DNA from 2 places in the Thioalkalivibrio sp. ALJ12 genome. Region 1 is predicted to be linked to the other one. Evidence: predicted binding sites of a transcription regulator. Region 1 holds the regulator's gene; the other holds the start of a gene.
The links. Region 1 encodes FNR, which switches genes on or off when oxygen is low (the NO sensors DNR and NnrR bind a similar motif). Its sites were predicted from a motif close to TTGATNTANATCAA; they were not measured.
Positions count from the first base shown of each region.

Region 2: a site for FNR is predicted at 3,452-3,465, ahead of hemN (oxygen-independent coproporphyrinogen III oxidase). Genes of this name have one in related genera too.

Region 1 covers NZ_KB899538.1:1,310,323-1,315,017, reverse strand. Annotated here, with positions in the region: gene F467_RS0106280 (hypothetical protein) at 1-737, opposite strand, end outside; gene F467_RS0106275 (cyclopropane-fatty-acyl-phospholipid synthase family protein) at 848-2,086, opposite strand; gene fnr (fumarate/nitrate reduction transcriptional regulator Fnr) at 2,292-3,023, shown strand; gene F467_RS0106265 (TIGR02444 family protein) at 3,016-3,501, shown strand; gene F467_RS0106260 (DUF2058 domain-containing protein) at 3,549-4,118, shown strand; gene F467_RS0106255 (DNA mismatch repair protein MutS) at 4,134-4,695, opposite strand, start outside.
Region 2 covers NZ_KB899539.1:146,436-151,130, reverse strand. Annotated here, with positions in the region: gene rmuC (DNA recombination protein RmuC) at 1-1,104, shown strand, start outside; gene hpnC (squalene synthase HpnC) at 1,110-1,988, shown strand; gene hemN (oxygen-independent coproporphyrinogen III oxidase) at 1,985-3,373, opposite strand; gene hpnD (presqualene diphosphate synthase HpnD) at 3,555-4,412, shown strand; gene hpnE (hydroxysqualene dehydroxylase HpnE) at 4,425-4,695, shown strand, end outside.

The DNA.
Region 1 (4,695 bases):
TGATCGATCCGCCGGACGCCATCCTCACGGGTTGGCGCGACGCCCTGAAGCCGGTCGCGCAGCGGATCCGCCAGTTCGGAGGCATCGTGGTGCAGTTTTTCCAGCGCGGCCAGACGAGCATCCGCAGTGGCATCCACCAGATCCGCGACGCGCGAGCGCAGCCCCAGCCGACGATAGATCTCGATCTGCTCGGCCGCTGCTGCGAGGCTGGTATCGCCGGTCATCTCGCGCACCGCGACCGCGACGCCTTCCGGCGAGATATCCACCTCATGAAGCAGAACCTCGGCGGCCTTGCGTCGCCGCATGTCCGGCGCCATCTCGGCCATCGCCAGGTCGCGGGTCACGAACAGCAGGTCCGGCAAAAAGTCGATCGTATTGCGCAGCTGATCGCGTGAGCGCTCCTGCCGCTTGCCCCGCGTGGCATCGGCAATAAACCGCGCCAGCAGGCCAATCACCCCGAACAGCAGCGTGTAGACGGCAAAAAAGATGAAATTCTGGGCCGGGGCGGCGTGGCCAAAGCCCAGGAAATAGCCCCCCTGCATCGCGAGGAAGGTCACCGGGCCGGCCGCCCACAGCAGCTGCAGCATGTTGAGCGACCAGGGCACCTTGCGCGCGGTCGCCGCGACCTCGGTGATCCGGCTGCGCCCGGCCGCCTCGATCAGCACATGGTCCTGGCTCGGACTGGCGGCCTGGGGGGCCTCCTGCCGCTGTTGCCGCTTGCGAAACCTGCCAAACACGCGTCGTCCCTGCCCCCTCAGCGTTTCCGTGAAGTGTAGGGAAAACAGACAGGTTGCGGGTGCCCGGTCAGGAAAAAATGTTCAGGGAGCCAGGAAGTAGTCCGCAATCCCTACGCAGCACTGCGACCCCGGACTGCCGCCTCCCCCGGCGGCGTCGAAACCACCTTGGGCGCCTCGTCGGCATACAGATAGTCGCGGGTGAGCGGCACGGCATCCTGCTGTTTGGCCACCTGGATGTGGAACACCACCTGGCGCCACCAGCGGAAGGTCGCCTCGCAACTGGCCAGATAGAACTCCCACATGCGGCAGAAGCGCTCGTCGAAGTGGCCCACTGCCTCGGCACGGATGTTCTGGAACCGCCGATACCACTCGGCGAGCGTCTCCGCATAGTGCAGCCGCCAGAACTCGATATCGGTGGTATGCAGCGGGGTCGGCTCCAACGCCTCCATCACCTCGGACAGTGCCGGGGTATAACCGCCAGGGAAGATGTACTTGCTCAGCCAGGGGTTGGTGGTCCCCGGAGGCCCCTGGCGGCCAATCGTGTGCAGGACGGCCACGCCATCGTCCTTGAGCAGGTCGTTCACCCGCTGGAAGAACGTGCCGTAATTGGGCACGCCGACATGCTCGAACATGCCGACACTGACGATCCGGTCGTACTGGTCGTCGTGTTCGCGGTAGTCCTGATAGAAAAAGCGCACGCGATCGTCCAGCCCGCGGCGCTTCGCCTCGGCCTGGGCCACTCGCAGCTGCTCCCGGGACAGGGTGATTCCGTCCACCTGGACATCGGCGTTCTCGGCCAGGTGAAAGGCCAGCCCACCCCAGCCGCAGCCGATATCCAGCACCCGCTGACCGGGCTCCAGCACCAGCTTCTTGCGCAGCATCGCGCACTTGGCCTGCTGGGCCTCCTCCAGGGTCATGTCCGGGCGCTCGAAATAGGCACAGCTGTAGAACATGCCTTCGTCGAGAAAACGGCGGAACAGCCACTCGTCCACGTCGTAATGATGGGAGATGTTCTGGTAGCTGCGCGCGATACGGTTGCCCTGCTCGAGGACCGCGCGAAACATGCACACCAGCGGGTGCACACGACGCTGGAATCTGGGCGCGAAGTTGCGCATGGCCACATCCAGAAACACCCGGATGCCCTCGGGACCCGGCGACCAGAGCCCGTCCATATAGGTTTCGCCCAGCTGAAACCCGGGATCTCGCGCGATGCGCTTGAGGGCCGCCCGATCATGGACCTGCAGCGTGATCTCGGGTGCCCCCTGCCCGAAACGGCGCTCGCTCCCGTCCGGCTCGCGCAGGATCAGCGTGCCGTGGTGCATGTATTCGTTCAGCATCCGTTCGATCATTGCGTCCCTTCCCATGCGAATCGCCTGCTATATTAAACAGAGTCTAGATATCGCACTCGCTCCGCCGCAAGCCTCTGAATTGGCTGATCCCTGCCACTCCAAAAGGTTCCACACTCACAATACCGGAATTCCTCATACGGGCAACCTCTATACGGGGGCCTCACACACCTTCCCTCACCGATGGCAAAACCGCTAACCTGAGCACATGACACTGCGCCCGACCCAAGCCTGCGAACACTGCACCCTGCGCCAGCTCTGTCTGCCGATGGGGCTGCCACAAAACGAACTCTGGCAACTCGACGAGATCGTGCAGCAACGCCGTCCGATCGAAAAGGGGGCCTTGCTGTTCGGCATGGGCGAGCGCTTCGACACCCTGTTTGCCGTACGCACCGGGGCGTTGAAGACCGTTCTGATCGGCGACGACGGTACCGAGCAAATCACCGGCTTCGCCCTCGCAGGCGATCTGCTGGGGCTGGATGCGATCCACTCCAGAAAACATCCGGTCAGCGCGGTCGCCCTCGAATCCACCAGTGTCTGCGCAGTCCCGTACACCCATGTGGACGACCTCGCCGGCAGGCTTCCGACATTCCGCCAGCACATGATGAACGTGATGAGCCAGGGGCTGGCTCAGGACGAAAGCCTGCATGCCCTGCTCGGGCAGCGCACGGCGGAGCAGCGCCTGGCCACATTCCTCGTCACCCTGTCGGAGCGGCATCGTGCACGGGGCCTGTCCACCGAGCGCTTCTACCTCCCGATGTCGCGCGCCGACATCGCGAACCACCTGGGGCTGACCCAGGAGACCATCAGCCGCCTGTTCACACAGCTGCGCAACCAGGGCGTAATCAACCTGCACACCCGGGATCTCGAGATCCTCGAGCCGACGACCCTGCGCAGCACCGCCGGCGTGACCTTTACGCCCGCCGCCAGTAGTGCCTGAGGCCGCCCGGCCACACGACTTCGACTGCTTCTGGGATTTCGCCCTGCGGATATGGGCCTGCGCCCCCGCACGGAAACGCCTGCTGCACTGGCAGGACGCCCATGACGTCGATGCCATCCTCGCCCTGTTCGCCCTGTGGTACCCACGGCGAGTACACACACACGACTGGCAGGCGCTGATGCAGGCCGCCGCGCGCTGGCGCGAGCAAACCACCTCGCGCGTGCGCGCCCTGCGCCGCCGTCTCAAGCCCAACAGCCCCGATGAGCGACAACGCCAAGCCCTGTACGACGCCGTGAAAGGGCTGGAGCTGGCTTGCGAGCGCACGGCTGCGATGCGACTGTGTCAGCGCACGCAGGCGCTGGGCAATCCCGCTGCGACCCCCGATCTTGCGCGGCGTTTACACCTGCTGTTTCCCACCCTTCCCATGACCGAGATCCTGGACGGATTACCCGAACTTACACACGTCGGCTGCACATAGCAGAGGTTCGGGCTATCCTCCCGACACATTTTCTACAGGCAAGCGGCATGTCGGACGATCTGCGCAATCAGCTCCTGAAGGCCGGACTGGTGGACGAAAAACAGGTGCGCAAGGCCAAGAGCCAGAAGCACAAGGCCCAGAAGACACAACCGAAAAAGAAAAAGGGCAAGCCCGCCGACGCCGAGGCTAGCGCCGCTGCGGCTCGTCAAGCCGAGCAGGCCCAACGCTCGCGGGAGAAGAACCAGGAACGGCAGGAAAAGGCCGAACGCCGCGCGCGCCGGGCGCAGATTCGCGAGCTGGTGAACCAGCACCTGGCCCCGATCCCCACTGGCGACGCCGCGATCGACTATCACTTCCAGTTCGACGGGCAGGTCCGCCACCTGCCGGTGACCGAGGACACCCGCAAGCGCCTGGTCGACGGCCGCGCGGCGCTGGCCGGCCTGGAGCTGCACCCGAGCAAGGGGTTCCGCGTAATCCCGCGCGATATAGCGGACAAGATCCGCGAGCGGGATGCCGAATGGCCGCTGGTTATCCCGGCCGAGGAAAGCGGCGGTTCCGAGCCCGATCCCGACGACCCGTACAAGGACTACGTCGTCCCCGACGACCTCATGTGGTAACGCCTCGCTCGGGGCTCACGCCTTGCCGGCATCGCCCCCGGCCTGGGCGGTGGGGAGTTCGGCGAAATGCTCGCGCGCACGGGCAACCAGCTGGGCCGGCAGCCCGTTCTTCTCGGCAATCGTAAGACCAAAGGACACACCCGGCTCGCCAATCAGCAGCCGGTAGGTCGGGGACAGCGTCTCGGCATCGAACTGCATCGAGGCGTTCACGATGCCCGCGTGCTGGGCGGCATAGTCCTTCAGGGGCGCCAGGTGGGTATTCACAATCCCGCGCGTGCCACGCGCACGCAACTCGTCCAGCATCGCCATCGCCAGTGCCGCGCCCTCGTCGGGGTCGGTGCCCGTACCCAGCTCGTCCAGCAGGATCAGGGTCTCCGACCCCGCGTGATCAAGAATCCGCTTCAGAACCTCCACATGGCCGGCAAACGTGGACAGGTGGTGGAACAGGCTTTGATGGTCGCCGACATCGACCATCACCTGATCGAAGCGCCCGATGCGGCAGTCCTGCTCGGCCGGGATATGCAGCCCGCACCAGGCCATGGTGACCAGCAGCCCGAGCGTCTTCAGCGCGACCGTC
Region 2 (4,695 bases), on a different contig from region 1:
TCGGCACTCGCCAGCGAGGCGCTGGAGGCCAACTCCAACCAGTTCCTGCGCCTGGCCCAGTCAATCCTGTCGCAGAAGCTCAACGAGGGGCAGAACGAGATCGAGCGTTCGGAGAACAAGGTCGAGGCGATGCTCAAGCCCATCCGCGAGACGCTGGGCAAGACCGAGGCCGAGATCAACGCGATGGAACGCTCACGGGCTCAGGCCTTCGCCGCACTGAACGAACAGATCCAGCGCCTGAGCTCGGACAACGCCACGCTCCAGCGCGAGGCACACAACCTCGTGCAGGCCCTGTCCCGCCCCGGCGTGCGCGGGCGCTGGGGCGAGCTGACCCTCAAGCGGGCAGTGGAACTCGCCGGCCTCTCGGCGCACTGTGACTTCACCGAACAGCCAGCGCTGGACGGCGACGGCGGCCGCCAGCGCCCGGACCTGCTGGTGCACATGCCCGGCAACCGCGCCCTGGTCGTGGACGCCAAGACCCCCCTGGATGCCTATCTCGACGCCGTCGCCGCGGCTGACCCGGAACCGCGCGCAGCGGCCTTCAAGCGTCACGCCCAGCACCTGCGCTCGCGTGTTACCGAGCTCTCCAGCAAGCAATACTGGGCCAGCGTCGAGCAATCCCCGGAATTCGCCGTCCTGTTCCTGCCCGGCGACCCGTTCCTCGCCGCCGCGCTGGAGCACGAACCCGGTCTGCTGGAGTACGCGCTGGAGCGCCAGGTGCTGCTGGCCACCCCGAGCACGCTGATCGCCTTGCTGCGCACGGTCGAGTACGGCTGGCAACAGGCGCAGCTCACCGAACATGCGCTGGAGATTCGCGACCTCGGCGCGGAACTCTCCCACCGTCTGGGCACCATGACCGAGCACCTGGCGCGCCTCGGCAAGGCGCTGGACCAGAGCACCGACGCCTTCAACAAGACCGTGGGCAGCCTGGAGCGCCAGGTCATGCCGAGCGCCCGACGGTTCCAGGAGCTGGGTATCCGCGCGCGCAAGAACCCGGAGGCGCCGGATACCCTGAACAATCGCGCCCGCCAGCCCGTCGACGCGAACCTCCCGGACGACAACCCGGACGGCGACACCGCTCCGGACACGGGCTCGCGGGACTGAGCCGCATGGCGGGCCGCCCCGACATCCGCGCCGCGTACCGCCACTGCCAGCGCCGTGCGGCGGAGCACTACGAGAACTTTCCGGTCGCCTCCTGGCTGTTGCCCGCGCGCCTGCGCGGGCCGGTCGCCGCGATCTACTGCTTCGCTCGCGATGCCGACGACCTCGCCGATGAGGATCAGCGCACCGTCGACGAGCGGCGGGCCGACCTGATCGCAATGCAGGAACGCGTGCAGATCCTCGAAGACCCGGCCGCGGAATCCGAACCGGAATGGATCGCGCTGGCCGATGCACGGCAGCGCTTCAGCCTGCCCGCCGCCCCGTTCGTCGATCTGGTCGACGCCTTCATCCAGGATCTGGAACAGACGCGCTATACCACCTTTGGCGAGGTCATGGAGTACTGCCGGCGCTCCGCCAACCCGGTCGGGCGGCTGATGCTGTACCTCGACGGCAACCCGACCGAGGAGATGATCGGCTACTCCGACGCGGTCTGCTCGGCCCTGCAGCTGATCAACTTCTATCAGGACCTGCACCAGGACATCACCGAGAACAACCGGATCTACCTGCCGCAGAACGAGATGGCACAGTACGGCGTCAGCGAGGAGATGATCACGGGCGGCCAGACGACCTTTCAGTTACGCAACCTGATGCAGTTCCAGTACGCACGCGCCGATCGCCTGCTGCGCGCCGGGGCACCGCTCGGCGGCATGCTGCGCGGACGCATGGGCCTGGAGATCCGCGCCATCATCAACGGCGGCGCCCGCGTACTCTGGCGCCTGCGCCAGCAGGACGACGTCTTCGCCCGCCCGCGCCTGCGCGCCCGCGACGCCTGGATCATCCTCGCCCACAGCCTGCGCCCCCGCCGCCGCAGGCGTAACACTAGCTAGACGACCTTGGAGTAGCGGCGCTGCGCTTCGCGGTTCAGGTAGGCGTCGAAGGCCATGGCGATGTTGCGGAGCAGGAGCCGGCCGCGTGGCTGGACCTCCAGGCAGTCGCTGCCGATGGTGACGAGGCCGTCGGCCTCCATCTCGGCCAGACGGTCCAGGGCATCGCCAAAGGTCTCCCGGAAGTCGATGCCGAATGCGGCCTCGATGCCGCCGAAGTCGACCCTCGAGTGACACATCAACTCGCTGATCACGGCGCGCCGCAGGCGGTCATCCGCGCTCAGCTCCAGGCCGCGGAACACGGGCAGCCGGCCGGATGCCAGCCGTTCCTGATAGGCATCGACCTCGCGCAGATTCTGGCTGTAGCTGTCCCCGACCTTGCCAATGGCGGTCGGCCCCAGTGCCACGAGGTCGTACTCCGCGCGCGTCGAGTAGCCCTGGAAGTTTCGCTGCAGTGTGCCCGCGCGCTGGGCGATCGCGAGTTCGTCATCGGGCAGCGCAAAGTGATCCATGCCGATGTACACATACCCCGCGTCGGTCAGTCGCTGGATGGTCATCTCAAGGATCGCGAGCCGCTCCGTGGCCGGCGGGAGGTCGCCGTCGCGGATCTGGCGCTGCGTCTTGAACAGCTCCGGCAGGTGCGCGTAGTTGTACACGGCCAGCCGTTCCGGGCGCAGTTCCAGCACGCGGTCCAGTGTCGCGGAGAACGTGTCGACCGTCTGCAGGGGCAGCCCGTAGATCAGGTCCAGGTTGGTGGAGGTAAAGCCTTGCTCGCGCGCCTGGCGTACCGCCTGCTCGGTGACCTCGAACGGCTGGATGCGGTTGACGGCCTTCTGCACGGCCGGATCGACATCCTGCACCCCGACACTGATGCGGTTGAAGCCCAGCGACGCCAGGAGCGGCAGGGTGCCGGGGCGCACGGCACGCGGATCAATCTCGATCGAGAATTCCCGCTCCGGACCGGTCTCCAGCGTGAAATGCCGGCCCAGGGCCTTCATGACCCGGGTCAGGTCCTCGTCGGACAGATACGTCGGCGTCCCGCCCCCGAAGTGCAGCTGGCGTACCGGCCGATCGCGATCGAACAGCCCGCCCTGCAGGGCGATCTCCTGCTCCAGCGAGTCGAGATAGCTCGTCGCGCGCCGATAATTGCCGGTAATCACCTTGTTGCAGGCACAGTAGAAACACACCGTGTCGCAGAAGGGCACGTGGACGTAGAGCGACAACGGGCGCGCTTCACCTTCGGCATTCGTCGCCCGCGCCACCCGCGCATAGGCCTGCGCGTCAAACCCCTCATGGAACTGCGGAGCCGTTGGGTAGGACGTATAACGAGGTCCGCTCACGTCATAGCGGCGCAGCACCTCGGGATCGAATACCAGACGTTGTTCCATACGACTCTCCGCAACGGGAGGGCGGGCCCTTGCGCCACCCTGACACCCCCACCCTACGCGGCCTCCAGCCGGGTACGGTTGATGTATGTCAAACGTGGCTTCGATCACCGCCGCCATCCGCATCCCGGCCCCGCTGTGCTAGCCTTGCCGTCCCAAGACGGAACCCCGATCCCGAGCGCGTATGTCCCCCGACGAATATTGCGAGGAGAAGGCCGCGAAGAGCGGCTCCAGCTTCTACTACGCATTCCGGTTCCTGGAACCCGACCGGCGCCGTGCGATCACCGCGCTGTACGCGTTCTGCCGCGAGGTGGACGACATCGTCGACGAGGTCAGCGAGGAGAGCGTGGCGCGCACCAAGCTCCAGTGGTGGCGCGAGGAGATCGAGCGTCTGTTCGACCATCAGCCGCGCCACCCGATCACCCAGGCCCTGCAACCGCATCTGGCGCCGTTCGATCTCAGCCGCGAGTATTTCGACGAGATCATCGACGGCATGCAGATGGATCTCGACTACGACAGCTATCCCGACTTCACCACACTGTCGCTGTACTGCTACCGCGCGGCCAGCGTAGTCGGGATCCTGTCCGCCCATATCTTCGGCTTCTCGGACCGGCGCACGCTGAAATACGCGCATGACCTGGGGATGGCCCTGCAGCTGACCAACATCCTGCGCGACGTCCACGAAGACGCGATGCGCGGCCGGGTCTACATCCCGCTGGACGAGCTGAAAAAGCACGGCGTAAAGCCCGAGGAATTCCAGCTTAACGTTACAGACGACCGCCACCGCGCCCTGTTCGCCGAGCAGGCCGAACGGGCCCGCCGCTACTATCAGCGCGCGGAGGAGCACCTGCCCGCCGAGGACCGCTACGCCCAGCGCCCGGGCCTGATCATGGCCGCGATCTACCGCACCCTGCTCGACGAGATCCAGGACGACGGCTATCGCGTGCTGGAGCACCGCGTCCGCCTGACCCCGATCCGCAAGCTGTGGATCGCCTGGCGCACCGCGCGCCGCCTGAAGCGCGACTACCGCCGCGCGGGCTGACCGGCCCGCCCCATGGCTGCCGTTCCCGCATCGCATCCGGTCGTCGTGCTCGGCGCCGGCTGGGCCGGTCTGACCGCCGCGCTGACCCTGGCCCGGGCCGGCATCGCGGTCCACCTGATCGAGGCCGCCGCCACCGCGGGCGGGCGGGCCCGCAGCCTGAACCGCGATGGCGCCTTACTGGACAACGGCCAGCACGTGCTGGTCGGCGCCTGTCACGCCACCCTGGAACAACTGCGCTCGGTCGGCACCGAACCGGACCGCGCCTTTGCGGCGCTGCCGTTCG